Regions from separate parts of the Cupriavidus sp. GW822-FHT03E04 genome, predicted to be linked through region 3. Evidence: predicted binding sites of a transcription regulator. Region 3 holds the regulator's gene; each other region holds the start of a gene.
What was found. The regulator LexA, encoded in region 3, represses DNA repair genes until DNA is damaged. The targets are predictions, from matches to a motif close to ACTGTATNNNNATACAGT.
Positions count from the first base shown of each region.

Region 1 (10,177 bases), on a different contig from region 3:
GCGCCATTGGCCGAACGCTTCGGTCAGCGGGGCCTTGGAGGTCTTGCCTTCGGCCTTCATCTTCTGGAAGGCGGGCGATTCGCTCATCGACAGGCGGATGTAGACCGACACGCCGAGCAGCAGGATCGAGACCAGGAACGGAATGCGCCAGCCCCAGACTTCAAAGTTGGCGCCCGTCATGTTGCGGCACACCAGGATCACGATCAGCGACAGGAACAGGCCGAGCGTGGCGGTGGTCTGGATCCAAGCGGTATAGGCACCGCGCTTGCCGTGCGGCGCGTGCTCGGCCACGTAGGTGGCGGCACCGCCGTACTCGCCGCCGAGCGCCAGGCCCTGCAGCATGCGCAGCCCGATCAGGATGATCGGGGCGGCCCAGCCGATGGTGGCAAATCCCGGCAGCAGGCCCACGATGAAGGTCGAGGCCCCCATGATCAGGATGGTCACCAGGAAGGTGTACTTGCGCCCGATCATGTCGCCCAGGCGGCCGAACACCAGCGCGCCGAACGGCCGCACGATGAAGCCGGCGGCAAAGGCCAGCAGGGCGAAAATGAAGGCGGCGGTTGGATCGAGGCCGGAGAAGAACTGCTTGGCGATGATGGCCGCCAGCGAACCGTAAAGATAAAAGTCGTACCACTCGAACACCGTCCCGAGCGAGGAGGCAAAGATCACCTTCCTCTCTTCGGGCGTCATCGCCGAGCCCTGCGCTGTGCCTCCGGGCATTGCCACGTTCTGTGCGTTAGCCATTGTCTCCTCCGTTTGTGATCGGAACTTTCAGGTTGGCGGCCGGCGCGCACGCGTTCTCTGGCGGGCGCGCGACAACCTCCTAAGTTGCAATGGATTGTGGGAGGCGAAACTTACTGCGTTCTGACAATTTCGGCCGAATTCGCCACTAAACGCTCGGGGTATACGCTAGGCAAAAAGATGGCTTGGTGGTGCTGCGCTGCGGTGCGAAGGGTCTCTGGAGGGCTTGCGAAAATCAGCTTCGAGCGCCAGGGCCGGGCTTCTTGCTATGCAGCATCGTCATGTTGGCGGGCAGGCACGGGCAGCCCGCCGGTGTCATCGCTCTCATCGCGGTTCATGCGCCAGGCATAGATTGCCGCCATCAGGACGTAGACGATCAGCGCACCCTGCGCACCAACCCAGAACGAGAAGGGCCAGCCGAAGAAATTGAAGCGCAGCTCGCGGGCATACCAGGCGACCACGAAGGTGACGATGAACCAGATCGACAGCAACGCGGCAATCCAGCGCAGGTTGCGATGCCACGCGCGGCGCTCGGACTGATCGGCCTGGTCGCGCCCGCCGCGCGCGTGGTCGGGGTTGGTCATGCAGGCTCCAGGGGGGATGGCCGGCGCAGCGTGATGCGAAAGCACGCGCCGGCCAGGCGCGGCTCCGTCTGGTAGACGTGGTCGAGGATGCTGACATCGCCGCCATGCTGCTGCACGATCTCGCGCACGATGGCCAGGCCCAGGCCGCTGCCCTGGGTCTTGGTGCCGAGCACGCGGTAGAACCGTTCCATCACGCGCTCGCGTTCGGCCACCGGGATGCCGGGGCCGGTGTCTTCCACTTCGAGGTACGCGAAGGGCTCGAACGCATCCGCGCTGACGCGCACGGTAGCGCGGCCATCGGCCGGCGTGTAGCGGATGGCGTTGTCGATCAGGTTGTTGAGCATCTCGGTAAGCATCAGGCGATTGCCTTGCACCATCACCGGGTGGTCGTCGGCATCCACACCGAGGTCGATGCGGCGCGCCCACGCCTGCGGCAGCCAGTCCTTGACCACCTCGCGCGCGAGCGCGGCCAGGTCCAGCGGCGCCATGCTGCCGGCGCCGGCCAGGTTCTCCATGCGCGCCAGCGACAGCAACTGCGTCACCAGGTGGGCCGCGCGCTCTGAGCTGCCGGCGATCTGCGCCAGCGACTTGCGCAGCTCCTCGGGCGATTGCTCGCGCTGCGCCAGTTCCGCCTGCATGCGCAGCCCGGCCAGCGGCGTCTTCATCTGGTGGGCGGCATCGGCGATAAAGCGCTTCTGCGTCTGCACGGAAACGTCGAGCCGCGCCAGCAGGTCGTTGAACGAGGCCACCAGCGGCGTGATTTCCTGCGGCGCGGCGCGCTCGTCGATGGGGCTGGTGTCGCCGGGGTTGCGTGCGCGGATGCGCTGCTGGATCGAAGTCAGCGGGGCTAGCCCGCGCGTGAGGCCGAACCACACCAGCACCACCGCCAGCGGCAGGATCACGAACTGCGGCAGGATCACGCCCTTGATGATTTCATTGGCCAGCCGCGCGCGCTTGTCGAGCGTCTCGCCAACCTGCACCAGCACCGGCTGCGCGTCGCCCGCCTGCTTCAGGTCGACGTAGGTGTAGGCCACGCGCACGTCGTTGCCCGCGATGCGGTCGTCGCGCAGCGAGACCAGCCCGGCGTGGCCGCGATCGTCCTCGCCGGGCAGCGGCATGTCGTTGTCCCCGGCGACGAACTCGCCGTGCGTGCCCACCACCTGGTAGTAGATGTTGTCGGTTTCATCGGCGCGCAGGATTTCGCGCGCGGACAGTGGCAACTGCAGCGTGACGCGCCCGTTGACCTCGCGCACCTGCTGCGACAGCACGATGGCGCTGGCCTCCAGCGAGCGGTCGAAGGGCCCGTTGGCAATGGACTTTGCCACCAGGTAGGTCACGGCAATGCTCATCGGCCACAGCAGCAGCAGCGGTGCCAGCATCCAGTCCAGGATTTCACCGAACAGCGAACGCGGCGACGGATGGCCCGCGCTGTCTTCAAGGTGCGGCAGGGCGTCGGCCAGCGTTTCGTCGCTGACGATCTCATCGGGCGGGGAGGGCGTGCGCGCGGGCCGTGCGGCCCGCGCGCGCCGCCGGGGCAGTCGCAGCAGGCTCATGGGGAGGAGGTGGTCGGGCAGGTCTTGGCGGTGTCGCCGGCATGCCGTCAAAGGGAAACGGCGCTGATGCCGATCCTGATTTTGATTTTAATGGCGCTTTCTAGTCGTGCGCCACGGCTGCCTGGAATTTCTCCAGGCAGTAGCCCAGCCCGCGTACCGTGGCAATGCGGATCCCGCCCACCTCGATCTTCTTGCGCAGCCGGTGCACGTAGACTTCGATGGCATTGTTGCTGACCTCTTCGCCCCATTCGCACAGGTGGTCGACCAACTGCTCCTTCGATACCAGCCGCCCGGTGCGGGTGAGCAGGATCTCCAACAGCCCGACTTCGCGCGCGGAGAGATCCAGCATCTGCTCGTTCAGGTAAGCGATGCGGCCAACCTGGTCGAAGGCCAGCGGGCCGTGGTGCGTGAGCGTGGCGCCGCCGCCGGCGCCGCGTCGCACCAGCGCGCGCACGCGGGCTTCCAGCTCGGACAGGGCGAAGGGCTTGGCCATGTAGTCATCGGCGCCCAGGTCCAGGCCCTTGACGCGCTCATCGACGCCGTCGGCCGCGGTCAGGATCAGTACCGGCAGCATGGCGCCGCGCGTGCGCAGGCGCTTGAGCACTTCCAGCCCGGGCATGCGGGGCAGGCCGAGATCGAGGATCAGGAGGTCGAAGGTCTGGGTCGAGAGCGCCGAGTCGGCTTCAATCCCACTGGCGACATGGTCGACGGCATAGCCGGAGTGACGTAATGAGCGCGTCAGGCCGTCTGCCAGCACATCGTCATCTTCGGCGATCAGAATACGCATGGTTGTCTCCACCCTGGCCCGGCTTAGTCGTCGCTTTACATCAAATGACGCGTGCGGGACTTGCCAAGCATACTGTTTTTTTATACAGTACTCGCTTGATCCGGTCGCGCGGTGAGCGGGCCGGATCGTACTGAATTTAGTAACGAACGTATTACCGGCGTTTGCCCAATGTTTGCCCCTGCTGCCAGGTTCATTGTCATCAGGAGTTCGCAGCGCGGCGCGGGTCGGGCGGTTACCCGCAAAAGCAGGCAGCGCGCCATATGCGGCCTATTTATACACCATTGACGGAAGGACGACCATGGATGACGGCAAGAAGGCGGGTGCTGGCGTAAGCGCCGAAAAGCAGAAGGCGCTGGCGGCCGCGCTGGCCCAGATCGAGAAGCAGTTCGGCAAGGGCTCGATCATGAAACTGGGCGAAGCCGACATCGACCAGGATATCCAGGTCGTGTCCACCGGCTCGCTGGGCCTGGACATCGCGCTGGGCGTCGGCGGGCTGCCGCGCGGCCGCGTGGTGGAAATCTACGGTCCGGAATCCTCGGGCAAGACCACGCTGACGCTGCAGGTCGTGGCCGAGATGCAAAAACTGGGCGGCACCTGCGCCTTTATCGATGCCGAGCACGCGCTCGACGTCAACTATGCCGGCAAGCTCGGCGTGTCTGTCGGCGACCTGCTGATCTCCCAGCCCGATACCGGCGAGCAGGCACTGGAAATCACCGACGCGCTGGTGCGCTCGGGCTCGGTCGACCTGATCGTGATCGACTCGGTGGCGGCCCTGGTACCCAAGGCCGAAATCGAAGGCGAGATGGGCGATTCGCTGCCGGGCCTGCAGGCCCGCCTGATGAGCCAGGCACTGCGCAAGCTGACCGGCACCATCAAGCGCACCAACTGCCTGGTGATCTTCATCAACCAGATCCGCATGAAGATCGGCGTGATGTTCGGCTCGCCCGAAACCACCACCGGCGGCAATGCGCTGAAGTTCTACGCCTCGGTGCGCCTGGACATCCGCCGCATCGGCTCGATCAAGAAGGGCGATGAGGTGATCGGCAACGAAACCAAGGTCAAGGTGGTCAAGAACAAGGTATCGCCGCCGTTCCGCGAAGCCTTCTTCGACATTCTCTACGGCCAGGGCATCTCGCGCCAGGGCGAAATCATCGACCTCGGCGTGGACGCCAAGGTCGTCGAGAAGTCGGGCGCGTGGTACAGCTACAAGGGCGAGAAGATCGGCCAGGGCAAGGACAACGCGCGTGAATACCTGCGCGAAAATCCGGACATCGCCGACGAGATCGAGAACAAGGTGCGCGAGTCGCTGGGCGTGGTCCTGATGAACGGCACGCCGGCCACCGCAGGCGCCGTGGCCACCGCCGAAGACTGAGCTTCGCTGGCCGGGGCATTCCCGGCCGCGATCCCCATCCCGGGGCGGCACGCGCAGCGACGCGCGCCGCCCCGGTTTGCATTTTCAAAGCGCATCCATATAACGCATTGATAAAGCGCATTGATAGTACGCATTGATAATGCGCGGTGTTCAAGCGCGCCTTCCCCATGGCTACCCGTCCTCCTCTCTCCCTGAAAGCCCGCGCTGTCGGCTACCTGTCGCGGCGCGAGCACAGCCGGGCGGAGCTGGCGCGCAAGCTGGCCCCGCATGCCGAGTCTCCCGAGGCACTCGAGCAATTGCTGGATGCGCTGGAGCGCGAGAACTGGCTATCCAACGCGCGCTTTGTCGACAGCCTGGTGCACCGGCGCGCGGCCCGCTATGGCGCCGCCCGCGTGATGCAGGAAGCCCGCACCCATCAGCTCGGCGGAGATCAACTCGCCGACCTGCAGGATCGCCTGCGCGGGTCGGAGCTGGAGCGCGGCCGCGCGGTCTGGCAAAAGCGTTTTGGCACGCCGCCCGCCACGCCCGAAGACAGGGCCAAGCAGATCCGCTTTATGGTCGCCCGCGGCTTTTCCCGCTCGGTGGTGAGCCAGGTGATAAAAGGGGCGGATGAGTGGCTGGATGGCAGTGATTGACGTCCGCCGACGTGGCAGCCTCAAGTTCAAGTGATGCCGCAGTGATGTCGCGGTGATGTTACTGCCATGTCCTGCACCGGTTTCGGGCGCATACCTGCTTTGCGAGTAGGCGTATTCCGAATCTTCGCGCCTTGCTCACGCCTTGCTCATGCCTTGTGCCTTAGGCCGTTTCCGCCGCAATGCCGTGATTTTTCCGCATGCGCGGGGCTTGCCCGTCGCTCGACAATCCCCGACAACAGCGCCGCGCGCAGTTTGTTCCCGGCCAACGTTGTCCGGCATGTTAAAATCCTGCGGTTTTCCGGCCCAGCCGTCCATTTCTCCCGCTCCTGCCTGGTGTTATGCCGCTTTCCCCGCCCGTCAATCGCGCCCTGCGTCACCGTCGTGCCATCACGGCGGAGGCTTATCTTAGGGACGACGGCCTATGGGACATCGAAGCGCGCCTGACTGACACCAAGCCGCGCGAGATTCCGCTGGCCGGCGGCGGTGTGCGCCCGGTGGGTGAGCCGCTGCACGATTTGTGGCTGCGCGTCACCATTGACCTGCGCATGAACGTCGTGGACGCCGATGCCTGTTCCGACTGGGTGCCTTATCCCGGCCAGTGCGACACCATCGGCCCGGCCTACCGCAAGCTGATCGGCCTGAACCTGATGAAGGGTTTCCGCAAGTCGGTGAAAGAGCGCCTGTCGGGCGTGGCCGGATGCACGCATTTGACCGAGCTGGCCGGCGTGTTGCCGACCACCGCGATCCAGGCATTCGCCGGCGATGTGTTCAACATTCGCGACGGCGGTGCCGAAGACACCAGTACCGAACCGCCTTACCAGTTGCACGGCTGCCATGCCCTGCATTTCGAAGGCGAGGTCGTACGCCAGTTTTACCCCCGCTGGTATGGTCACCAGCCAAAACCGAGGATCAAGACCGAAGGGTCATCGACCCCGGCGGCGCAGCCAGCGGAGGCGCTCGCCGCCCCCGCCGGCGGCGCCATGTCGCGCAGGTCAACCGGCACTTCTGGCTAAGCCAGGCCGGCCTGCAGTCCGCCGAGATTCCATCTCCACACTTTTACGCCTACCCGAAAGGAAACACGCATGAATATCCATGAGTACCAAGGCAAGGAAATCCTGCGCAAATACAATGTGCCGGTTCCGCGCGGCATCCCCGCGTTCTCGGTCGAAGAGGCCCTGAAGGCTGCTGAACAACTGGGCGGCCCGGTATGGGTCGTCAAGGCGCAGATCCACGCGGGCGGCCGCGGCAAGGGCGGCGGCGTGAAGGTGGCCAAGAGCATCGACGAGGTCAAGACCTACGCCACCAACATCCTCGGCATGACCCTGGTCACGCACCAGACCGGCCCGGAAGGCAAGAAGGTCAACCGCCTGCTGATCGAAGAAGGCGCTGACATCAAGAAGGAACTGTACGTCAGCCTGGTGGTTGACCGCGTTTCGCAAAAGGTCGCCCTGATGGCCTCCAGCGAAGGCGGCATGGACATCGAAGAAGTCGCTGCCCACAGTCCGGAAAAGATCCACACGCTGATCATCGATCCGTCGGCCGGCCTGCTCGACGCGGACGCTGACGACATCGCTCGCAAGATCGGCGTGCCCGACGCAAGCGTGGCGCAAGCCCGCCAGGCCCTGCAAGGCCTGTACAAGGCATTCTGGGACACCGACGCCTCGCTGGCTGAAATCAACCCGCTGATCCTGACCGGCGACGGCAAGGTGATCGCGCTCGACGCCAAGTTCAACTTCGACTCCAACGCCCTGTTCCGCCACCCGGAAATCGTCGCTTACCGCGACCTGGACGAAGAAGATCCGGCTGAAATCGAAGCGTCGAAGTTCGACCTGGCCTACATCTCGCTGGACGGCAACATCGGCTGCCTGGTGAACGGCGCTGGCCTGGCCATGGCCACCATGGACACCATCAAGCTGTTCGGCGGCGAGCCGGCCAACTTCCTGGACGTGGGCGGCGGTGCCACCACCGAGAAGGTGACCGAAGCCTTCAAGCTGATGCTGAAGAACCCGAACCTGAAGGCCATCCTGGTCAACATCTTCGGCGGCATCATGCGTTGCGACGTGATCGCCGAAGGCGTGATCGCTGCATCCAAGGCCGTGTCGCTGTCCGTGCCGCTGGTCGTGCGCATGAAGGGCACCAACGAAGAGATCGGCAAGAAGATGCTGGCCGACTCGGGCCTGCCCATCATCGCCGCCGATACCATGGAAGAAGCTGCCCAGAAGGTCGTGGCTGCTGCCGCGGGCAAGTAAGCCAGACGCGAACACGAACGCCAGCAGCGCGCCGGGGCCAGGCCTTCGCGCGCTGCTTTGAGCCAAGCAAAGGATTACAGCATGTCGATTCTGATTAATAAAGACACCAAGGTCATCACCCAGGGCATCACCGGCAAGACCGGCCAGTTCCACACCCGTGGCTGCCGCGACTATGCCAACGGCAAGAACTGCTTCGTTGCCGGCGTGAACCCGAAGAAAGCGGGCGAAGACTTCGAAGGCATTCCCATCTACGCAAGCGTCAAGGATGCCAAGGCATCGACCGGCGCCACCGTGTCCGTGATCTACGTGCCGCCCGCAGGCGCCGCTGCCGCCATCTGGGAAGCCGTTGACGCTGACCTGGACCTGGTGGTCTGCATCACCGAAGGCATCCCCGTGCGCGACATGATGGAGCTCAAGGACAAGATGGCCAAGGGCAACAAGAAGACCCTGTTGCTGGGACCGAACTGCCCGGGCCTGATCACGCCTGACGAAATCAAGATCGGCATCATGCCGGGCCACATCCACCGCAAGGGCCGCATCGGCGTGGTGTCGCGCTCGGGCACGCTGACCTATGAAGCAGTCGGTCAGCTGACCGCGCTGGGCATGGGCCAGTCGTCGGCAGTCGGCATTGGTGGCGACCCCATCAACGGCCTGAAGCACATCGACATCATGAAGATGTTCAACGACGATCCCGAAACGGACGCCGTGGTCATGATCGGCGAAATCGGTGGTCCGGACGAAGCCAACGCGGCTTACTGGATCAAGGAAAACATGAAGAAGCCGGTGGTTGGCTTCATCGCTGGCGTGACCGCGCCTCCGGGCAAGCGCATGGGCCACGCCGGCGCGCTGATCTCGGGCGGTGCCGACACGGCGCAAGCCAAGCTGGAAATCATGGAAGCCTGCGGTATCAAGGTCACCAAGAACCCGTCGGAAATGGCTCGCCTGCTCAAGTCGATCCTGTAAATACCGGTCTGCAGCCTCCCGCCTCCGGGCGGGAAAGCTTGCCGGAGCCGGAGCGCTCGCGTGACTGCGACCGCACACCGGCTCTCCATGCCCCCGCCTCCGTGCGGGGGCATGTCATTCTGGAGTACCGTTACCTAGGGTATCTCCCAAGGTGCGCGACATGCCGATTGAAACCGAATCGAAAGCTTGATACGGTAAATCTTCATGTCTGAAGACTCAGACATCCGAAATTCCGCATGCGGCACAGTTGTTGGTGACGCAATGTGGCGTTCGAATCATAATTTAAGAAACTCGAGGAGCTTTACCGTGGAACTGCTGTCCTCCACCGCTTTCTGGATTGCGTTGGGATCCATCATCCTGACCAACATCGTGCTATCCGGCGACAACGCCGTGGTGATCGCGCTGGCCTCCCGCAACCTCCCGCCCGCCCAGCAGAAGAAGGCCATCTTCTGGGGCAGCGCCGCCGCCATCATCATGCGGGTGGTGCTCACGGTTGCCGCGGTCAAGCTGCTGAGCCTGCCGTACCTGAAGATCGTCGGCGCCATCCTGCTGGTCTACATCGGCGTGCAACTGCTCACCGGCGATGACGACGAAGAAGGCCACTCGGCCAAGGACAACATCTGGGCCGCGATCCGCACCATCCTGATCGCCGACCTGGTGATGTCGCTCGACAACGTGGTGGCCGTGGCCGCCGCAGCGCAGAAGGGGCCGGAAGGCAGCCAGCTGATGCTGCTGATCCTGGGCCTGGGCCTGTCGATCCCCCTGATCGTGTTCGGCAGCACCATCCTGCTCAAGGTCATGGACCGCTTCCCCATCATCATCGTGCTGGGCGCCGCGCTGCTGGGCTACCTGGCCGGTGAAATGCTGGTCAGCGACCCGGTGGACGCAGCATGGTTCGAGATGCACGTGCCGCATGCCCACCTGGTGTTCGGCGTGATCGGCGCCGCGCTGGTGGTGGTGGTTGGCAAGCTGCTGAGCAGGCGAGCGCCACAGACGGCCTGATGGGCTGTGACCCGTCCTGGGACGGGTTTGTAGATGAGGTGGTGCCCCGTTCGTTGGGGCACTGCCGGACAGACGGGTGGCCCGGGAGCCGCCCGTTTTGTTTTTGGGCCGTAGCGCAGGCCACTTAGCGGATTCGGCGGTGATTTCAGTGTGGTTTCAGACTGACTTAAGCCAAAACGTAGGCTTACTGACCCGCCGCGTCATACTTAGTGACAAAATTTGCGCGGGATCAACACCCGGAAGGGCCTGAAGTGGCGAAAATTGTCACTCGCCGACGAGACATCAAGACTT
Region 1 is NZ_JBXANI010000002.1:387,978-398,154, forward strand. It holds gene AC1RQC_RS03825 (MFS transporter) at 1-744, opposite strand, end outside; gene AC1RQC_RS03830 (DUF4212 domain-containing protein) at 1,008-1,325, opposite strand; gene AC1RQC_RS03835 (sensor histidine kinase) at 1,322-2,878, opposite strand; gene AC1RQC_RS03840 (response regulator) at 2,979-3,665, opposite strand; gene recA (recombinase RecA) at 3,964-5,037, shown strand; gene recX (recombination regulator RecX) at 5,205-5,672, shown strand; gene AC1RQC_RS03855 (DUF2889 domain-containing protein) at 6,011-6,685, shown strand; gene sucC (ADP-forming succinate--CoA ligase subunit beta) at 6,755-7,921, shown strand; gene sucD (succinate--CoA ligase subunit alpha) at 8,003-8,884, shown strand; gene AC1RQC_RS03870 (TerC family protein) at 9,191-9,886, shown strand.
Region 1: the regulator LexA is predicted to act here: its motif matches at 3,737-3,754, upstream of recA (recombinase RecA).

Region 2 (10,177 bases), on a different contig from region 3:
GAAGGTGCCGCGCCAAGCCCGAACGCGGCCCAGATATGGATCGGGTCGATGTGGCCGAGCGCGTCGCGCACAAAGAGCGGCAGGTAAGTTGCCGTGACAATGTAGCCGAACCCCGCCAGCCCGTAGCTGGCCACCAGCGGCCACGGACCAGGGCCGTTGGCATTGGCCTCGTCCGTGGCACTGGCACTGGTAGCGGCATGCGGCTGGGGTGCCGGCACGCGGCCCGCAAGATAAGGCCATGCGAGCAAGCTCAGCACGGCGGCGCCACCGCCGATGGCCAGCCACAGCAAAGGACTGTGCCAACCGGCCAGGTTGCCGGCGGCAATGAGCTCGGCGGACAGCAGGATGCCGGCACCGACGCCCGAGAACAACAGCGGCGCGCCATGCGGATGCCCTACCACCTGGAACAGCCACACGGACGCGCAGATCAGCGCGATGGCGCTGAGCACGCCCGCCAGGAAGCGCACGCCGATAAAGAACCAGGGCGCGGCCGGCACGGCCAGCGCCAGCAGGCACAGGGCCGTGCCGAAGAGCGCGATGCGGCAAAAGCGCGGCGCAACGCGCTGCGGCATGCGGCTGACCGCGAGGGCGCCCACGAGATAGCCTGCATAGTTGGCGGATGCGGTCAGCGAGCCGGCACTGACGCTCAGCAGGCCGTCGCGCACCATCAGCGGATACATGCCGGTAAATGCAAAGCGCCCGAAGCCCATGCCCACCGCCAGCACCAGCGCGGCGGCCAGTGAGGGCATCCATGGCGCCATGGTCTTGCCGAAGGATTGCGGCGCGGCTGTGACGGTCCGGATCCTAGCCATGCTGCAGCTCCTGGAGAAACGCCGCGTATGCCGACGTGGCAAAACCCGAACGGCGCACCAGCAAGGTGTGCGCGACTCGCACGGGCACGGTTTGCAGGCTTGCGGCATCGGGGTGCAGCGCCAGCAGCGACCTCGGCAGGATGGCCACGGCCGAGCCCGCCGTCACGCAGGCGAGGATCGCGTGGTAAGACGCCAGTTCCAGCACGTTCAGCGCCAGCCGTGGGCCTTCGCCGCTGGCGAGCCAGTCCTCGGCACACAGGCGGTACGTGCAGCCGCGCGAGAACGTGGCCAGGCTGCGCAGCTTGATGTCCTGCGGCGTGCGCACTGGCGGATGGCTGTGCGGCAGCACCAGCAGCAGTTCTTCAGAGAACAGGAACGTGCCTTCCAGGCCGGGGCCGAGTACGTCCATGTCTAGCGTGTCCGGCGCGCCCTCGGAGGGATGGGCCACCACGGCGCAGTCGATGCGATGCGCCAGCAGTGCGTCGATCAAGGCTTGCGTGGTGCCGGTCTGGATCTCGATCCGCACGTCCGGCCATTTGCCGTGATAGCGCGCCAGCGGGCGGGGCAGCCGGCTGGCGGCCGAGCTTTCCATGCTGCCCACGCGCAGCGTGCCCGAGGGCGCATCGCTGCGCATGGATTGGCGGGCCTCTTCGGCCAGCGCCAGCAGCCGCTCGGTATAGCCCAGGAAGCGCTGTCCTTGCGGCGTCAGGGTCATGCGCTTGCTGTCGCGCAGGAACAGGGCGACGCCGAGCTCCTCTTCGAGCTGCTTGACGCGCGTGGTGACATTCGACTGCACGCGGTCCAGGGTCTTGGCCGCCCGCGTGATGCTTTCTTCAAGCGCAACGGCTCGGAAAATCTCAAGTTCGGCCAGGTCCACGGCAATCCTTTGATTGAAATAGGTTCTTAAAAAGAGAACAAATTTCAATTAACTATCATAGATAGGGAATGATAAGTCAAGAAAGCCATGATGGCAGCGGGGTGAGGCGAAGCGGGAAGCATATTCCGGCGAGCAATGCCCCGGCCCTCCGTGTACCCAAGGCGCGGGACTAATGCGGATCCTGGTATTGCGAGGGTTGGGGTTGCGCGGGTTGCTGCTGCGAATGCCGTTGCGCCGGTGCTGGCCGCGCCAGGAGCGCACGGATCGACGCAAGGTAGCGGTCGCCAACCTCCCGGCTGGCCCGGTTCGACTGGGCGCGCAGGGTGCGGCGGGCCGGTGGCGTGATGTTCAGGCTGCGGCAGATCGTTGACAGGTAGGGCTTGCGGTCTCCCGCCAGCCGCTGTGCCGCGGCTTGTACCGCCGCGTCGCCTACGCGTTCGCGCAACCAGGCCAGGACCTGCCTGTCGTATTCGTTCTGTACCCGGACCAAGTGTTCCATGATCGGCTCCCGTAGATACTGTTCATCCATACAGTTACTGTGAATATATACAGTAATCTGGTTTTTTCAAGGATGAATGCCGAGGACCAGATACGGGCCACCGTCCAGGGGGCTACAGGACCATGCAGGCGGCAGCGCTGGCGCCGGCGCGTTGCGCCAGGCAGGCGGGCCCGGCGGGCGGCATTTCCAGGTGGCAGCGCTGGCTCACAGGCAGGTTATCTTCCGGGGGCTTGCCGGCTGGGGGCGCGTCATGCCGCGGCGGGTGGTTGTCGCGCAGGGCCGGATGGTGCTTTTCCACCCAGCGCGCCGCTCTCCAGAGCGCGAAGATGCAGGCAACCGCATAACTGCAGTAGATGAGGATCAGCATAAGCACCTTGCTTCGCGCCCGCTTGGGGGCGAGTAGTTCAAGAAAGTGCGAGTATGCGCAAGATCACTCTCGATGCGGTATCACTCGATTGGGGGGAGCCCGGTGGTTGCGCGGGCCGTAAGGCCAGGCGGGTGGCCGATCTGGCGGAAATGCCGCAGTGGGAAGAGAGACAATTGTTTGCAGTTCAGGCCTGATCTTCGCCTGGCGTATCGGCGCGGTACTCAAGCAGGTCGCCCGGTTGGCATTTCAGCGCCTCGCAGATTTTCTCCAGCGTATCGAAACGGATGCCCTTGACCTTGCCGGATTTCAGCAAGGAGAGATTGGGCTCGGTGATGCCGATGTACTGGGCGAGCTCGCGCGATTTCATCTTGCGCTCAGCAAGCAGGACGTCAAGCCGGACGAGGATAGTCATAGGGTCAGGGTGCCTCAAACGCAAACGCAAACTCAAACAAAGCTCTCATTCTCCAGCGCGACGCGCGCGGCCTCGACCATCGCCCAGGCGATGGCCAGCAGCAAGCCGCCCAGCAAGCCCAGCATCACGTCGCCGAAGGTGATGATCACCACCATGTAGGGGCCGTTGGCAACCGTGCTGGCCAGGGTCATGGCCAGCAGTGTCTTGGTGAGCGGAACCACCAAGCTGAACGCCGTCACCACCAGCGCCACGCGGCGCAGGCGCACGCCCGTCTCCAGGGTAAGGACCGCGCCGCCCGCCAGGGCCGCGAATAGCCTGTGCGCTTGCATCAGTCCACTGACCAGCAAAGCCGTGGCCACGCTCGTGATGGCCAACCCGAGCAGCCGGTACGGCATCGACACCAGCAACTGCCCGCCTGGCGCAGGCCCGGCCAGGAACGCGCGCAGGTTCCGGTCCAGCTCCGCATCGGGGAGCAAGAACCAGAAGGCGAACAGGGCCGCCGTCACCACGACGGCGCAGCACAGTGTCAGCCACTGCATGCGGCGCGCGATGACGCTAACGCGCGTTAGCGCGCCATCAGCGGGCAAGGGAAGGGAAAGGGGGGTCGGCATGCCGGTCTTCTGAAGGGATTGCGCATGGCAAAAAATTACTGTAAAACAGCAATGTGTTATCGTTTTACAGTAATTTATATTCGTCGGAGATTAAATTATATGCGTTTTATAGCCTTCCCTGGCCGCCTCTTTCCCATCGCGCCTGCTGCCATGTTGGTGCTTTTGTCGGTTGTGCCTGCGCATGCCGCAGCCGAGGAACTTGCCGCCAACTATTGGTACGTCGGCGGCGACCTCAATATTGCCCGCGACAAAGTCAGTACGAGCACGCCCGGCTGGGCGGGCGGATCGTCCAACAACGTTGGACTTGGCTTGCGGGGCGGCTATCAGTTTTCGCCCTATGTGTCGGTCGAAGGCTCGCTAGCCAGCCTTGGCCGTGTCGTGGCCAAAAATGGCAACGCCAACGACAAATTCGACGTGAACGCCTTGTCCGTCAACGTAGTGGGCCACCTGCCCCTGACCGAGCGTTTTTCGCTGCTGGGCATTGCCGGGGTCAACTATATGCATGGCCGGCGCTCGGGCGATCTCGAATCGAGCAACAAGTCGCAGGGGCTCATCAGCCTGGGGGTGGGCGCGTCCTATGCGGTCACGCAGAACTGGCGCTTGCGGATGCAGTACATGAATTACGGCAAGCTCAGTTGGAAGGGCAACGATGCTTCGGTCAAGAGCCAGGCCGTATCACTTGGCGTGGACTACCTGTTCCGCTGAGGCAGGCGCACGGGCCCGCGGCGCTACCAATACTTCAACACTTCAACACTTCAACACTTCAACACTTCAATACTTCAATGGCTATGACCATCAGGACAATCGCAGGCGTTGCATGGACCGCCGCAAGCTGCGCGCTGGCCGGCTGTGCGCCAACGCAGCTTTCCAGCCCGGCCGCATCGGCGGTCAGGATCACCCACAACGAGCCTGCCGCGGGATGCACCTATCTTGGCGACGTGACCGGCAGCCAGGGCGATTTTGTGCGGGGCGCCATCACGGCCAATGCGGATCTGGAAACCGGTGCACGCAACGACATCAAGAACAAGGCGGCGGCAATGGGCGGCAATCTGGTGTACCTGCTCACCCAGCGCGCAGGGCAGACCGGCGGCAAGGATCGCCTGGAGCAAACCAATGTGACCCTGTCGGGCAACGTGTATCGCTGCGCGTCCCCAGGCGCGCGCTAGCGCGCCGAACAGGGATCAGGCCAGCTTCTGCTTGAGGATGTCCTGCGCGGATACCGGCTGGCGGCCCCGCTTGCGCCGGTAGTTGCCGTCCGCGTCCATTTCCCAGGTGTCGCGGTTGTCCTTCAGGTAGACCTTCAGCCCCTCATCGATCACGCGATCCTTGAGGGCTTTGTCCAGCACGGGGAAGCACACCTCGATGCGCCGGAAGAAGTCGCGGTCCATCCAGTCGGCGCTCGATAGCCGCACGTCTTCGGCCTTGTCGTTGTAGAAGTAGAAGATCCGCGCATGCTCCAGGAACTGGCCAAGCACGGAGCGCACCCGGATATTCTCGGACAGGCCCGCAATGCCAGGGCGCAATGCGCAGGCCCCGCGCACGATCAGCTCGATCCGCGCGCCATCGCAGGATGCCTGGTACAGGGCCTGGATAAGCTTGGGCTCCAGCAAGGCGTTCATCTTGGCGATGATCAATCCCTTGCGGCCAGCCTTAGCGTGCTTGCCTTCGCGGCGGATGGCATCGAGCAGCGCCGCGTGCATGGTGAACGGCGATTGCCAGAAGTGCGCCAGCGTGCCGGGGTGGCCGAGTCCGGTCAACTGTGAGAACACGTTGGCCACATCGTCGACGAGCGCTTCCTTGCAGGTAAACAGGCCGAAGTCCGTGAAGCTCCTGGCCGTCTGCGAGTGATAGTTGCCGGTGCCGATATGGGCGTAGCGCCTGAGCTTTTTCCCTTCGCGCCGCACCACCAAGGCCATCTTGGCGTGGGCCTTGTAGCCAACCACGCCGTATACCACGTGCGCGCCCGCTTCTTCAAGCTGGGCTGCCCAGTTGATATTGGCCTGCTCATCGAAGCGGGCGAGCAACTCCACCACCACGCTGACTTCCTTGCCTCTGCGCGCGGCGCCGATCAGCGCCTCCAGCAGGGCCGAGTCGTTGCCGGCGCGGTACACCGTCTGCTTGATGGCCATCACCTCCGGATCTTCCGCGGCCTGGCGGATGAAATCCACCACGGGCGAAAATGACTGGTACGGCTGGTGCAGCAGGATATCGCCGTCGCGGATGGCGCGGAACATGTCGGGCTGGTCCTGCAGCGCCTTGGGCAGGCCGGGGCGGCATGGCGGGTACTTCAGGTCATCGCGGTCCACGCTGTCAGGAACCGGCAGCAAGCGCACCAGGTTGACCGGGCCATTCACCGAAAACACCTCGGCATCTTCCAGGCCGAACTGGTTTTGCAGGAAGCGGGTCATCTCCTCGGAGCAGTTGTCCGCGACCTCGAGCCGCACCGCATCGCCAAAATGCCGCTGCGGCAGCTCGCCCTGCAGCGCATCGCGCAGGTTCTTGATTTCTTCCTCGTCGACGAACAGTTCGCTGTTGCGGGTGACGCGGAACTGATAGCAGCCGCGCACGCGCATGCCGGGAAACAGCTCGCAGACGTGGGCATGCAGGATGGACGACAGGAACACGAAGCCGTGTTCGCAGCCGGAAATCTCCTTGGGCAGTAGGATCACGCGGGGCAGGGCCCGGGGCGCCTGCACGATGGCCGCGTTCGCCTCCCGGCCAAAGGCATCCTTGCCTTCGAGCTCCACGGCGAAGTTCAGGCTCTTGTTGAGCACACGTGGAAACGGGTGCGCCGGGTCCAGGCCGATGGGGGTGAGCACCGGCATCAGCTCGCGGAAGAAATAGCTGCGGATCCACTCGCCTTGTTCCTGCGTCCAGTGCGGACGGCGCAGGAAGCGGATTCCCTCTCGGTCCAGTTCCGGAACCAGCACTTCGTTGAACAGGCGGTACTGTTCCGCGACCAGCTTGTGCGTGCGGGCGCTGACAAGCGCGTAGATCTGCCGCACGTCCAGTCCATCCGGGCCGGTGGTCGCCGGCGCCTGCAGCTTGATCTTCTCCTTCAGGCCGGCAACGCGGATCTCGAAGAACTCGTCCAGGTTGCTGCTGAAGATGCAGAGGAAGCGCAATCGCTCCAACAACGGAATGTCGTGGTTCTCGGCCTGGGCAAGCACGCGCCGGTGGAACTCCAGCTGGCTGGCCTCACGGTTCAGGAAGAGCTGCCGTGCGTTGGCGCCGAGGTTTGTGCTGGCACTGGCGAGGAAGTCCGACGGGGCGCCGTGAACGTCACTCGGTGCCAGGGGGAGGGAAGGGGCGATCTCAAGTGGAGCTGCCGAGCCTTCTTCCATGATTCGCTTCAATCCTTCTCTGGGAATGGATCATCGTGCACCGATGACCTGTTGGAAAGATAGTACCGCGCGCCGCGCCGCTTGAGGAGTGGGCGCGGTGCACGTTTCCCGATCTGAGGCAGGGCCGTGTGGCTGGCGGGCCACGGACAGATGCCGGGGAGGGGCGTCCGGTCGTGGCTGCCTTGCGGGAAAACCCTGCTGTGAGTGAGGCACTGCCCCCGGCCCTGCAGTCAATGGGAATTGCAGCTACCCTGTCGCGCAGTGATGGACTGACACCGAGAAAACACAATGCAAAAGACGCTGAAAATCGATTTTGTCTCCGACGTCGCGTGCCCGTGGTGCGCCGTAGGCCTGAGTTCGCTGCAGCAGGCGCTGGCGCGGCTTGGCGATGCCGTTTCGGCAGACATCACGCTTCGCCCATTTGAACTCAATCCGGACATGGGGCCAGGAGGCGAGTCGATCCAGGATTACATGGCACGCAAGTATGGCCGCACCGAGGAGGAAATCGTGCAGAGCCAGGCCATGATCCGCCAGCGTGGCGCCGACGTCGGATTTGAGTTTGGCTCTCGGACCCGCGTATACAACACGTTCGACGCGCATCGGCTATTGCATTGGGCAAACCTGGAAGGGCGCCAACTGCCGTTGAAGATGGCGCTGTTCCGTGCGTATTTCACGGAGTCCAAGGATTCCAGCAATCATGAGGTCCTCGTCGAGGCCGCGGCTGCAGCCGGCCTGGACGCCGACAAGGCACGCAAGGTGCTATCGGGCGACGCGTATGCGGCGGAAGTCCGTGAGATGGAGAAGCACTATCAGGACATGGGCATCCGTTCCGTGCCTTCGATCATCTTCAATGACCAATACCTGGTGAGCGGCGGGCAGCCGGTGGAGGCGTTCGAGAATGCCATTCGGGAGGTGCTGGCAAAAGGCTGAAGGGGCGCATGACTATCCTGGCGCCTGCGCTAAGCCCGCAGCCATGGACGCCCCGCGCACGGGGTCTCGGCGCGTCGCGCGGGCTGAGGAGATCGAGGCTTGCTTCCTGCAAAGCGTTGCCTTTCTGCATACGTACTATCACCTAATGCTGCGTTGCGTCATTTCCTTTGCTATGATTGGGGAAAACCCGATAAGGGTTATCCCTGAAAGGAAGAAAGCCATGGACACGCAAAGCGACATCAAGATGACCGACCAAATGGAACGCGATCTGATCGAGCGCGAACTTGGTCCCCGCAGCCCCAGCCTGGTGGCAGACGTGAAGCGCGCCATCTTCGCCGTCCAGCATATGCTGAGCCGCCTGCAGAACCAGGCGCGCAAGGCAAAGATCGTCTACGCGAACGGCTGATCGTTCAGGTAGCGGCATCGCATCGCGGGAGGTGTCTCCCGCACAGCAAGACCGGCCTATACGCCGCTCCGCCGGAGCGCAGCGTGGGCCGGTTTTTTTTATGGGTGTCTCGCGGGCCGGAACCGCGGCATATTCGCCGCGGGACGTTGCGCCCGCGCATTGCATTTGCGGCGCATCCGATAGCTCCGGTGCTCATCCCCCCGTTGGGCGATTGACGTCTTCCTGCGAGACGATTCCCCTTCCCTCCATCACCCAGCGCGTCGGCGGTTTCCCAAACTGCACCCCAAACCACCGCGTGAACGCGCTCACCTCTGAGAATCCAAGCAGATCCGCCGTACGCGATATGGACTGCTGCTGGCTCCGCAGATAGCGCTCGGCCAGTTCGCGCCGCACCTGATTGACCAGGCCCGAGAATGTTTCCCCACGCTGCTCCAATTGGCGCTGCAGAGTCCTCGGGCTGACACCTAGGTTCTGCGCAACCTGTTCCACCGCACTGCGGCCGCGCGGCAGTAGCAGGTGAATTGCCCGTCGTACGTCAGCCGCTAGGGAGTGCTCCTTCGAGGGCGATTGAAGGTCAAGTAATTCCCTGGCGTATCTGGCCAGGCTGGCATCCGCCAGGGGGTTCACGCGATCCAGATCCTGGCTCGACAGGACCAGGCCATCGAATTCGCAGCCAAATTCGACCTGCTGGCCGAACAGGCGACGATGCACCCGCAGGTCTGCAGGGGCCGCATGCGAAAAGTGCACGCAGCGGGGTTTCCATTGGGCGCCAAGTATGGCGCGGATCAGGCAAAGCACCGCGCCTACGGTCAGCTCCATGGCCTGCCGGCCGGGTTGCTGCCTGCCGGTCAGCAACGTCACTCGCAAGACCGCGATATTCGCATGCTCGGTGAACTGCGTCGCGACAGAGTCGCTGAGCAGGTGGCGATAACGCTCGACCTCTGCCAGTGCATCCCGCAGTGTGGGCTGATGCTGCAGCGTCAGGCTGACCGGGCCGAAGTCGGAGAGCCGCCACGATTCGCCCATGAGCAGTCCGAGCGAATGGCATGCAGTGATCCGCGCGGATGTCTCCAGAACCTCCGCAAGCCGGAATTCGGGGATGCGCAGGTCGGGCGTGTGCAGGCATTCCCGGTCCAGACCGACATGGGAAACCATCTGCACCGGGTCGATACCCGCGGCGCGAGCGATCCCGGAGTACTTCGTGAGGGAGGCGCTGCGAACCAGGACCGTCATAGGAGGCTCTTTCTGAAGAGGGATAGTCAGGTTGATCGAAGGCCTGCGCAATCTACTGATGAAGCCACCGTCGCCTTGCTGCCAGTGTCGGTCATGCACTGCATACGCCGCCGGCGCGGCGTCTGCGTGCAGTGAATCAAGCCGGGAATCGACTGTCATGGATGGTCAACTTCTGGCGTGGCTTGTCAAAGGTCCTGCGCATGCGAGAGCCGACAATCAACCCAGGCTACCGAATGATAGTGGCGGCAGCAATAGACGACAACAGGAGACGGAATTGGCAAAAGCCGCTCGCATGTACGAGGTGGGGGGGGCAGAGGTCCTCCGATACCCAATGGCACTGACCCTGTGCCGCAGCCCAACGGCATCGGGATCCATCAGCGCCATGCGCTGCAGGATGCGGTCCAGGCGCATCGGGACCTGGAGCCGCGCAAGACCACCGGCTCGTCAATCTTTGTAGTGTAAAGGGAGCTTTCCATGCACGTAGAACCTATTACCTGCACCATTGGTGCCGAAATCGGCGGCGTCAACCTGGCCGATGCAGCGCGCGATAGCGCGTTGCTTGCCGAGATCAAGGCGCTGCTGCTCAAGCACAAGGTGCTGTTTCTGCGGGACCAGGATATCAGCCGGGCCGATCACGTGGCCTTCGCACGCCGTTTTGGCGACCTGGAGGACCACCCCGTCGCTGG
Region 2 is NZ_JBXANI010000008.1:135,309-145,485, forward strand. It holds gene AC1RQC_RS13105 (YbfB/YjiJ family MFS transporter) at 1-812, opposite strand, end outside; gene AC1RQC_RS13110 (LysR substrate-binding domain-containing protein) at 805-1,689, opposite strand; gene AC1RQC_RS13115 (CppA family protein) at 1,859-2,188, opposite strand; gene AC1RQC_RS13120 (hypothetical protein) at 2,301-2,555, opposite strand; gene AC1RQC_RS13125 (helix-turn-helix domain-containing protein) at 2,740-2,967, opposite strand; gene AC1RQC_RS13130 (hypothetical protein) at 3,000-3,578, opposite strand; gene AC1RQC_RS13135 (porin family protein) at 3,603-4,283, shown strand; gene AC1RQC_RS13140 (DUF4156 domain-containing protein) at 4,367-4,744, shown strand; gene ppk1 (polyphosphate kinase 1) at 4,760-6,922, opposite strand; gene AC1RQC_RS13150 (DsbA family oxidoreductase) at 7,211-7,852, shown strand; gene AC1RQC_RS13155 (hypothetical protein) at 8,073-8,258, shown strand; gene AC1RQC_RS13160 (AraC family transcriptional regulator) at 8,451-9,491, opposite strand; partial or broken gene AC1RQC_RS13165 (quinone oxidoreductase) at 9,855-9,953, shown strand; gene AC1RQC_RS13170 (TauD/TfdA dioxygenase family protein) at 9,966-10,177, shown strand, end outside.
Region 2: the regulator LexA is predicted to act here: its motif matches at 2,225-2,242, upstream of AC1RQC_RS13115 (CppA family protein).

Region 3 (10,177 bases):
CACCACCGAAGCCATGGGCGACCGCGGCGTCTCGCTGGAGCGCAGCCAGGTGGCCTCGGGCGACCTGGTTTTCTTCAATACCACCGGCCGGGCCAATTCGCATGTCGGCATCTATGTCGGGCAGAATCGCTTTGTCCACGCCCCCTCCACCGGCGGCACGGTACGGCTCGAGGACATGACCAAGTCGTACTGGGCCTCCCGGTACAACGGCGCGCGGCGGGTTGCATCGGGAATCAACCAGGCGCCGGCATCGGTCGCGCCCCCGGCCGCACCAGCAGCACCGCCGCCTTCCGTTGCGCCCCCGGCCCCCGTGGATGACGATCCGATTGCCGCGTTCGCCAATCGATAGCCATCGCAATAGCCATCGGCTCCGGCATTCCCGACAAACAAAAAGCCAGGCATAGCGCCTGGCTTTTTGTTTGCTTGTCGAGCGAGAATCCGATGACCCGGAGGCTTAGAGGATCTGCCGGCCAATCCACCATGCGATGGCGGCCATGAAGGCGGATGCGGGAATCGTCAGCACCCAGGCCCAGACGATATTGCCGGCCACGCCCCAGCGCACCGCCGACATCTTCTGCACCGAGCCCACGCCGACAATGGCGCCGGTGATGGTATGGGTGGTCGACACCGGCACGCCCAGCGCCGAAGCAATGAACAGCGTGATCGCGCCGCCCGTCTCCGCGCAAAAGCCGCCTACCGGCTTGAGCTTGGTGATCTTCTGGCCCATGGTGCGCACGATGCGCCAGCCGCCAAACATGGTACCCATGCCGATCGCCACGTAGCAGGAAACGATGACCCAGATCGGCGGCTCCGCACCGCCCTGCGCCACGTGGCCGCTGGCGATCAGCAACATCCAGATGATGCCGATGGTCTTCTGCGCGTCATTGCCGCCATGGCCCAGGCTGTACAGCGATGCCGAGACCAGTTGCAGCCTGCGGAACCAGCGATCGACCCGCGACGGCGGCGTACGGAAGAATGTCCAGGCCACGATCACCATCATCAGCGAGCCAAGCAGGAAGCCCAGCAGCGGCGAAATGACGATAAAAGCCACGGTCTTGAGAAGACCGCCGCCCACCAGTGCGCTGGTGCCGCTCTTGGCCACCGCAGCCCCAACCAAGCCACCGATCAGCGCGTGCGAGGACGACGAGGGAATGCCGTAGTACCAGGTGATCAGGTTCCAGGCAATGGCACCCATCAGGGCACCGAAGATCACGTAGTGATCGACGATGTTGACGTCGATCGTGCCAGTGCCGACGGTTGCCGCCACCTTCAGATGGAAGATGAAAATCGCCACCACATTGCACATGGCCGCCATGGCCACCGCGTGGTGCGGCTTGAGCACGCCCGTCGACACCACCGTGGCAATCGAGTTGGCGGCATCGTGAAAGCCGTTCATGAAATCGAACAGCAGGGCGAGAGCCACCAGCAGGCCAATGACCCACAGGCTCATTTGTATTGTTTGCATGCCGATTTGTGCCTCAGGCGTTTTCCAGGACGATGCCTTCGAGAATGTTGGCGACGTCCTCGCACTTGTCGGTAATGGTTTCGAGCTGTTCGTAGATCGCCTTCAGCTTGATCAGGCGCTTGACGTCCGTTTCGTCGCGGAACAGCTTGGACATGGCGGCGCGCATCACGCGATCAGCCTCGGACTCGAGCTGGTCGATCTGCTGCGCGGTCTTCAGGATGGCGCCGGCATTGCTCATGTCCTCGAGCAGGCCGACCGCGATCTTGACCTGGTCGCAACACTGCACGCAGATGGAGGCCAGCTTGCGCGCCTCATCGGTCAGGCTGGTCACGTCGTACAGCGAGATGGTTTCAGCCACGTCTTCCATCAGGTCGAGGATGTCGTCCATGGTGGTGATGAGCTTGTGGATCTCATCGCGGTCCAGCGGCGTGATGAAGGTCTTGTGCAGCAGGTCGATCGTGTCGTGCGTGATGCGGTCGGCTTTCTTTTCCGTGGCCTGCACGCGGCGAGCGTGGGCCTCGGCATTGGGCAGGTCGTTGACCAGCACTTCCAGCTCGCGGGCGGCGGTCACCGCGCAATCGGCATGCTGGTTGAAGTATTCGAAGAACTTGCCCTCAGTGGGCATGAATCGGCCGAACATGGAATGTTCCTTGTCGAAGCGCGGGGGCGCCGCGGGTAGTTACTGAATCAGGCGGATACGCATTAAACGACAGCCGCCCGAGGGCGGCTGTCATCAAAACGCAATATTTTACAGGTTTGTGCGGCGATGCCGGGGGACTTTGACGCGCGGCAGGCGCGATCGACTGTGGCCACCGAGCCACGATGCCCGGCAAGCCGCGCCAAGACTGGCTTCAGTTGTCGTTGTCGAAGAAGGCGGGGCCACCGCTGAAGTTGTCGAACTTGGTGAACTGCCCCAGGAACGTCAGCCGCACGGTGCCAATCGGGCCATTACGCTGCTTGCCGATGATGATCTCGGACGTGCCCTTGTCCTGCGAATCGGGGTTGTAGACCTCGTCGCGGTAAATAAACAGGATCACGTCGGCATCCTGCTCGATAGCGCCGGATTCACGCAAGTCGGACATCACCGGGCGCTTGTTCGGACGCTGTTCCAGACTTCGGTTCAGCTGGGACAGTGCAATCACCGGGCAGTTGAGTTCCTTGGCCAGGCCCTTGAGCGAGCGCGAGATTTCCGAGATTTCGGTGGCGCGGTTTTCGCCGCCGCCCGAGCCCGACATCAACTGCAGGTAGTCGATGACGATCAGTCCGAGCTGGCCGCACTGGCGCGCCAGCCGGCGTGAACGGGCGCGCAGCTCCATCGAGCTCAGCGCCGGTGTTTCGTCGATGAACAATTGCGCATCGTTCATGCGCTGGATCGCGTGCGTGAGCCGCGGCCAGTCTTCGTCAAGCAGGCGGCCGGTACGCAGGCGGTGCTGGTCAAGCCGGCCGACCGAGCCCAGCATACGCATGGCCAGCTGCGTGCCCGCCATTTCCATCGAGAACACCGCCACCGGCAGGCCCTGCTCCACCGCCACGTGCTCGCCGATATTTAGCGAGAATGCGGTCTTACCCATGGAGGGGCGCCCCGCCACGATGATCAGGTCGCCGGCCTGCATGCCGCTGGTCATGCGGTCCAGGTCGATAAAACCGGTAGGCACGCCGGTGACGTCGGTGCTCGAGTCACGGTGGTACAGCTCGTCGATGCGCTCGACCACCTGGGTCAGCAGCGGCTGGATTTCCTGGAACCCCTTCTGCCCGCGCGAGCCTTCCTCGGCGATGGCGAACACCTTGGATTCCGCCTCGTCGAGCAGCTCCCGCACCTCGCGCCCTTTGGGAGCGAAGGCCGCGGTAGCGATATCGTCGGCCACGGTCACCAGTTTGCGCAGCACCGAGCGCTCGCGCACGATCTCCGCATAGCGGCGGATATTGGCCGCGCTAGGCGTGTTCTGCGCCAGGGAATTCAGATAGGCCAGGCCGCCCACCTCTTCCGCCTTGCCTGCGCCTTGCAGCGACTCGTAGACGGTGATGACGTCGGCCGGCTTGGTAGCGGCGATCAACCGGGAGATGCTCTGGAAGATCATCCGGTGATCGAAGCGATAGAAATCGGCTTCGTTCAGGAAGTCGGCGATACGGTCCCAGGCGGCATTGTCCAGCAGCAGGCCACCCAGCACCGATTGCTCGGCCTCGATGGAATGCGGCGGTACCTTGAGATTGTCTAGTTGGGGGTCTGCGACAGGCGCGTTCATAGGGGGGGATTATAACGGTCGACGCCAGCGAGCCGGCGGAGAATTCGCAGCCGGCAGTTGGGGCATCCTGCCGTGTGACGGCGGGACAACCGGCCCCGTAGCAATCGGGCAACCAGGCAAGCAAGGGGCGCGGCCAAACAAAAAGGCAGGAGCGCGATGCTCCTGCCTTTTTGTTTGGTCAAGCAAGCGGCGCTGGCATCCGGCTCCCACCAGCCCGAAGGACAAGTGGAAACCGGCAGCAAGGCCGATGCTTAGGCGTGTTCGCCCAGGACGGAAACCGTCACGTCGACCAGCACGTCGGTGTGCAGCGAGACGCTGACCGGGTGGTCGCCAACAACCTTCAGCGGACCATTGGGCAGGCGCACTTGCGCCTTCTCGACCTTGAAGCCTTGGCCAGCCAGGGCTTCAGCGATGTCGGCGTTGGTCACCGAACCGAACAGGCGGCCGTCCACACCCGACTTCTGGGTGATCTGCACGGTCAGGCCATTCAGCTTTTCGCCTTCAGCTTGCGAAGCTGCCAGCTTTTCAGCGGCCGCCTTTTCCAGTTCGGCGCGCTTGACTTCGAACTCGCTGATAGCGGTCTGGGTAGCGCGGCGGGCCTTCTTGTTCGGGATCAGGAAGTTACGGGCGTAGCCGTCCTTCACGCGAACGATGTCACCCAGGTTGCCCAGGTTGATGACTTTTTCAAGCAGAATAATTTGCATCGTGTTTTCTCCTTAACGGACCTAGGGCCGATCAGTTCTTGTGCAGGTCGGTGTAGGGCATCAGCGCGAGGAAACGCGCGCGCTTGATGGCCGTGTCGAGCTGACGCTGATAGTGCGCCTTGGTGCCGGTCAGGCGGGCCGGCGTGATCTTGCCGTTGTCGCCGATGAAATCCTTCAGGGTGTCCAGATCCTTGTAGTCGATCTGTTCCACGCCAGCCACGGTGAAGCGGCAGAAGCGCTTGCGCTTGAACAGCGGGTTTTGCTGTTGGAAGCGCTTCTTGTTCTTGTTGTCACGTTTGACGAATGCCATGATTCAATCCTTTTCGAATGCTTTACATCCAGTGATGTGAAAGACGAGAGCCTTGCTGTTGCGGTGCCTGCGGGCCAGGAATCCTTCGCAGTCGAGCATCGCGCCGAGCGGAGTACGCTCAAGCCGCTGGCCGATCTGACCAATTCCCATGGCGGCGATGGCGAACTCCACCTGCCTGGGCGTTTGCGCCTCGACCGTCTCGCCCGCGTACTGCAAGATGCAGTTGACCACGGGGACCCCGGCCGGGGTGTAACGCAAGGCATCGCGTTCCGCGAGCGTTGCGCAGAGCCTTAACTGGTTCAACGCACTCTCCCGCACCGATGCCCGCACTTGCCGCCGCGGCGATCAACGCCGGCGGCAACCACAACAGTCCGCACTTAGGCGGCCTGGACTTCGCTGGTCTGTTGCGCGGCCTTGCGAGCTTCTTCGCGCTGCACTTCCTTCATCATCGGGGACGGTGCGGTTTCAGCCTTCTTGGTCTGAACGATGAGGTGGCGCAGCACTGCATCGTTGAACTTGAACGCGTGTTCGAGTTCAGCCAGGGTTTCCTTGCCGCATTCGATGTTCAGGCAAACGTAGTGAGCCTTGGCCAGCTTCTGGATCATGTAGGCCATCTGACGGCGACCCCAGTCTTCCACGCGGTGGATCTGGCCTTCCTGGGACGTGACCAGCGTCTTGTAACGCTCGATCATGGCCGGGACTTGTTCGCTCTGGTCCGGATGGACGATAAATACGATTTCGTAATGACGCATTGACGCTCCTTTTGGATAAGCTGCCCGAGCGCCATGTCCGGTGCAGCAAGGTTGAATAGCCTTAAAGTATAGCGTGCTTTTACCATCCGGAGCAAGCCGCCTCAGTTTTCGGTGAATAGCGCCTGCAGCGCCGCCGGATCCTTTGCCAGTCCTGGCTCCCCAGCCAGAGCCAGCGCCAGGAGCACACGCGCCTTATAAGGATTGAGGTCGCCGGCCGAAACAAAAACGCCCGACGCCGGCCGGGGAGGCGCTGGAATCGCCACATGCCCCGCCCCTGTGCGCGAACTGCGCACCACTGCCACGCCGGCGCCGGCAGCATCGGTTAGCGCCTCCACCAGCGACTGGTGAACCGACCCGTTGCCAGCGGCCGCCACGACCAGGCCCGACACGCCCGCCTGCGCCAAGGCATCCACCACGATCCGCCCCGGCTCCGCATAGCTAGCCACGATCTCGACCTGCGGCCATGCGCAAGGGACCGGCCAGGCCTTGGCCGGCAAGCGACTGGGGGTACGCACAAAGCGCACGAGGTTGTCCTGAACAAAACCAATCGGCCCGGATACCGGCGACACAAACGCATTCACCGCCGATGTGTGCGCCTTCATCACGTCGCGCCCCGCGTGAATCTCCTGATTGATCACCAGCAGCACGCCCTTTGCCGTCGCGCCAGCATCCGCCGCTACGCGCACCGCATCCAGCAGGTTCAACGGGCCATCCGCCGACAACGAGGTCGACGGTCGCATCGCAGCCGTCAGCACAACTGGCACCCCACCCACGCAGGCCAGGTGCAGCAGCATGGCCGTCTCCTCCAGGGTATCGGTGCCGTGCGTAATGACGATGCCCGACACATCGGGCTGCGCAGACCAGAACGCCACGCGCTCCACCAGCCTGGACCAGAGCGCGAACGACATGTCCTTGCTATCTACCTGCGCAACCTGCTCGGCTTCGATCCGCGCCACCGTGCCCAGCGCCGGCACCGCATCGAGCAGCGCCGTCACCGGCACCGTCGCCGCCTGGTACTTCGCGCTGCTGGCTGGGTTGGAAGAAGAACCGGCAATGGTGCCGCCGGTAGCGAGCACGACGACACGAGGCAGGAGAGACATGGCGGAAATGAGCTCGGGAGCCCCAGAAAAGTTGAACAGTGCGCAACGCAAGACGCTTCAGGTGCCGCGGATTGTAACCCTCCGCCCACTCGCCACGGCACGCGCCAAGACCCGCGGGACGCACCTGTCAATGCGCAAACTCCCAAAAATTCCGCTTGCACTTCACTCGATACTGTATAAAATCACAGCATACTGTTTAAACATACAGTGCTCTCAAACACCGGCGACCATGGCGACCCTGACACCGCGACAGCAGCAGATTTTCGACTTGATCCGCAGCAGCCTCCAGCACACGGGCTTTCCGCCCACGCGCGCAGAGATCGCCGCCAAGTTCGGCTTCTCCTCACCCAATGCAGCCGAGGAACATTTACGTGCCCTGGCCCGCAAAGGCGTGATCGAGCTCACCCCCGGCGCCTCCCGCGGCATTCGCCTCAAGGTCTCCCGTAGCGACTCCGAGCTACCCGACCAGTTCTCCCTGCCTATGGCTGGCGTCATGCAGCTAACCCTGCCATTGGTCGGGCGCGTCGCGGCCGGCAGCCCGATCCTTGCCGCCGAACACATCGACCGCCAATACCAGGTCGACGCATCGGTGTTCGACGTGCAGCCCGACTACCTCCTCCGGGTGCGTGGTCTCAGCATGCGCGACGCCGGCATCCTCGATGGCGACCTGCTCGCCGTCAAGCGCGCCAGCGAAGCCGCCAACGGCAAGATCGTCGTCGCCCGCCTGGGCGACGACGTCACCGTCAAACGCCTCAACCGCCGCGGCGACACCATCGAGCTGATCGCCGAGAACCCCGACTTCCCCAGCATCATCGTGCAAGCCGGCCGCGAAGAGTTCTCACTAGAAGGCATCGCTGTCGGCCTCATCCGCCCCGGCGCCTTCTGACGAGTGCGGCTGAGGCGGGCGATCCCCGTACAAGCCGACACCCGATTGTGCCAACGCACCCGCGTAGCGGGTACCGCTAACTGTTGTTGCAAGTCACCAGGTGTAGCCATGCTGCCAGCCAACCGCCTCTCCGCCCGTCGCCCCGTCAAGCCCGTGCCCTTTCGCCAATCAAAAGGCGTGCGCATCTACCAGGGCGCGCAACGACGCACCATGGTTGGCAGCATGGCCGCTATCTGCCGAATGCTCGAGCTGGAGGAATCCTCCAAGCTGGCCGGTTAAACAGGTGGCACTAAAAAAAATTTGTGCAGAGTACTAGCCATCCGGCTTTTGGCATTGTATGATCTTGTTCTTCGTCGTTCGGCACCAAGCAGAACGACATCGACGGTGGCTGTAGCTCAGTTGGTAGAGTCCAGGATTGTGATTCCTGTCGTCGTGGGTTCGAGTCCCATCAGCCACCCCAGAATTCTTATTAGTATCAACGGCTTACGCTTTACCTAGTCGTTTCACGATACGAACTTTCCCACGGAAAGCGAAATTTTCCCACGGCGCCGTTTTCGTTTTCTGCACTCGCGCGCGCCAAGATCCCTTCTTCCCCCTCTTGCTGTGGCCCACAGCGGTGGATTATTGCTGCCCACGCGCGCGAGTGGCCTCTGCCCCTCCAGCTGGGCTTTGGTGCCGGACTGCCAGCCTTGGGGTCCTCGACGAGGGCCCGCGAGTTCGGGGGGCGCGCCCGACGGCTCAATTAATCGGCAAGAGGAAAGCCGAAGACATCCCGCTCCAGGTCTTGCTCGAATGCCACCGTCCATGCGGCCCCAGCTCCGCCAGGATAGCGCCGAGCCTCGCCGCCGGCTACACGGGCGACGATGACCTCCCGCAAGATACGATTCGGCCCGCCGCTCAACGGAGTGCCTTCCTCCGCAGCCACATCGAAGTCCTCTCGTACAAATCCATGCAGTGCGCAAGCCGACTCGAAACCCTCGCGCTCATCCACTGGCAGTTCGTGGAATAACTTTTGAACCATGGCTATCTCCCAAAGCCTCGCCCGGATCCGGGCATGAGCATTTCGGACATCCCGGGACCGCTCGGCCATGCCATCTGCAAGGCAATCACGCTCCAGGAAATCGAGTCCCGGCCCTGCGTATCCTTACGCTGCCCGCAGTAGCTTTCGGTCAGGCCAACCGCTCGGCCAAGCGCCAGCGTCTCATCGGCAGAAACGTCGAACATCCTTCGACCTCGGGGAATAGGTCCGTGGCGGAGCGACATGATGATCGTGGCGCCCGGCGCTAGCAGCTCCGCGATCGAGTTCATCGCAATGGGTCGTTCGGTGGCATCCAGATGCATCCATACGGCAGTCAGCAGTATCAGCTCAAAATGCTCTCGCCTGGATCGCATCGCCGACAGGTGTGGCAGTGAATCATCCACCCACTCGATCGGCAATGCCGCGTGAATGCGTTGCCCCTCTCGACGCAATTCGCCCGTGGGTTCCACGGCCACAACCCGATGTCCCAAGCGGGCGAGCGCGGCCGCATCGCGGCCTGACCCTGCTCCGATATCCAGAATATTGCTGAGCTCACGTGGAAATAGGTGCAGTACGTCTCGGTGGATATCGTCGAACTGGAGGCTCTCGTACTGCTGCACCAATGCGGCCGCGTTCTCGCCATATCCGGCAGTACTTGCTGCTGCTTTTCTCATTCATGTCCCCTTCTCACTCCCAATGGGGGCGCTTCTGTGCTCATGTTCGGCAAGAGAGGCAGCGTGCCCCCCACCGACGGCGGATAGCAAGCAGGCGTGTAGTTTGGCATATTTCAATTACTCGTTGCTTGACCCCGACGAGACTTCCCGTAGACCGCCCTGCTATCCCGCCGGCGGTCTTTTTTTTTGACGGATGCCCCAGGCGGCTCCGATTCACATCCTGAATTGCCAGCCCCCTAGAGGCGCGACGCCGGAATGGCGATGGTTCGCATCGCTTGCGACGCCTGTGGCACAGTATCGCGCTATGCGCCCTCCGTGCGACGGGGTGCTTTCCTTACGTCTACTTGGGAACCTTGGATATGGCCGGCACCAGCCTGCTTCTGCTGATCGACGACATCGCCTCCATCCTCGACGATGTAGCCACCATGAGTAAAGTGGCGGCCAAGAAAACAGCCGGCGTACTAGGCGACGACCTGGCCTTGAATGCGCAGCAGGTCAGCGGCGTGAAGGCAGAGCGCGAATTACCCGTTGTGTGGGCTGTAGCGTTGGGGTCCTTTCGCAACAAGGTGATTCTGGTGCCGGCAGCTCTGGCGATCAGCGCTGCCGTGCCCGCAGCCATCGTGCCACTGCTGATGGCTGGCGGCGCCTTTCTTTGCTACGAGGGATTCGAGAAGATTGCGCACCGTTTCCTGCATAGCGATTCCACTCAGGGACAAACCGATTCCGAAGCGTCACAAGCGGCAAATCCCGAGACGGATATGGCTGCCTATGAGCAAGCCAAGATTCGCGGTGCGGTGCGCACTGATTTCATCCTGTCGGCGGAGATCATCGTGATCTCGCTCGGGACGGTATCCGGTGCGACATTCGGCACCCAGGTGGCCGTGTTGTCGACCATCTCTTTGATCATGACAGTGGGCGTCTACGGCCTGGTGGCGGGCATCGTCAAGTTGGACGATGCTGGCCTGTATCTTAGCCAGAAGGCTTCCGCCGGCGCGCGAGCCATTGGCCGCGGCATCCTGCGCCTG
Region 3 is NZ_JBXANI010000001.1:474,869-485,045, forward strand. It holds gene AC1RQC_RS02085 (C40 family peptidase) at 1-349, shown strand, start outside; gene AC1RQC_RS02090 (inorganic phosphate transporter) at 455-1,465, opposite strand; gene AC1RQC_RS02095 (DUF47 domain-containing protein) at 1,479-2,105, opposite strand; gene AC1RQC_RS02100 (replicative DNA helicase) at 2,317-3,708, opposite strand; gene rplI (50S ribosomal protein L9) at 3,960-4,412, opposite strand; gene rpsR (30S ribosomal protein S18) at 4,444-4,722, opposite strand; gene priB (primosomal replication protein N) at 4,726-5,025, opposite strand; gene rpsF (30S ribosomal protein S6) at 5,100-5,474, opposite strand; gene AC1RQC_RS02125 (asparaginase) at 5,576-6,574, opposite strand; gene lexA (transcriptional repressor LexA) at 6,804-7,460, shown strand; gene AC1RQC_RS02135 (hypothetical protein) at 7,569-7,739, shown strand; tRNA gene AC1RQC_RS02140 (tRNA-His) at 7,845-7,920, shown strand; gene AC1RQC_RS02145 (hypothetical protein) at 8,203-8,481, opposite strand; gene AC1RQC_RS02150 (class I SAM-dependent methyltransferase) at 8,484-9,152, opposite strand; gene AC1RQC_RS02155 (DUF808 domain-containing protein) at 9,512-10,177, shown strand, end outside.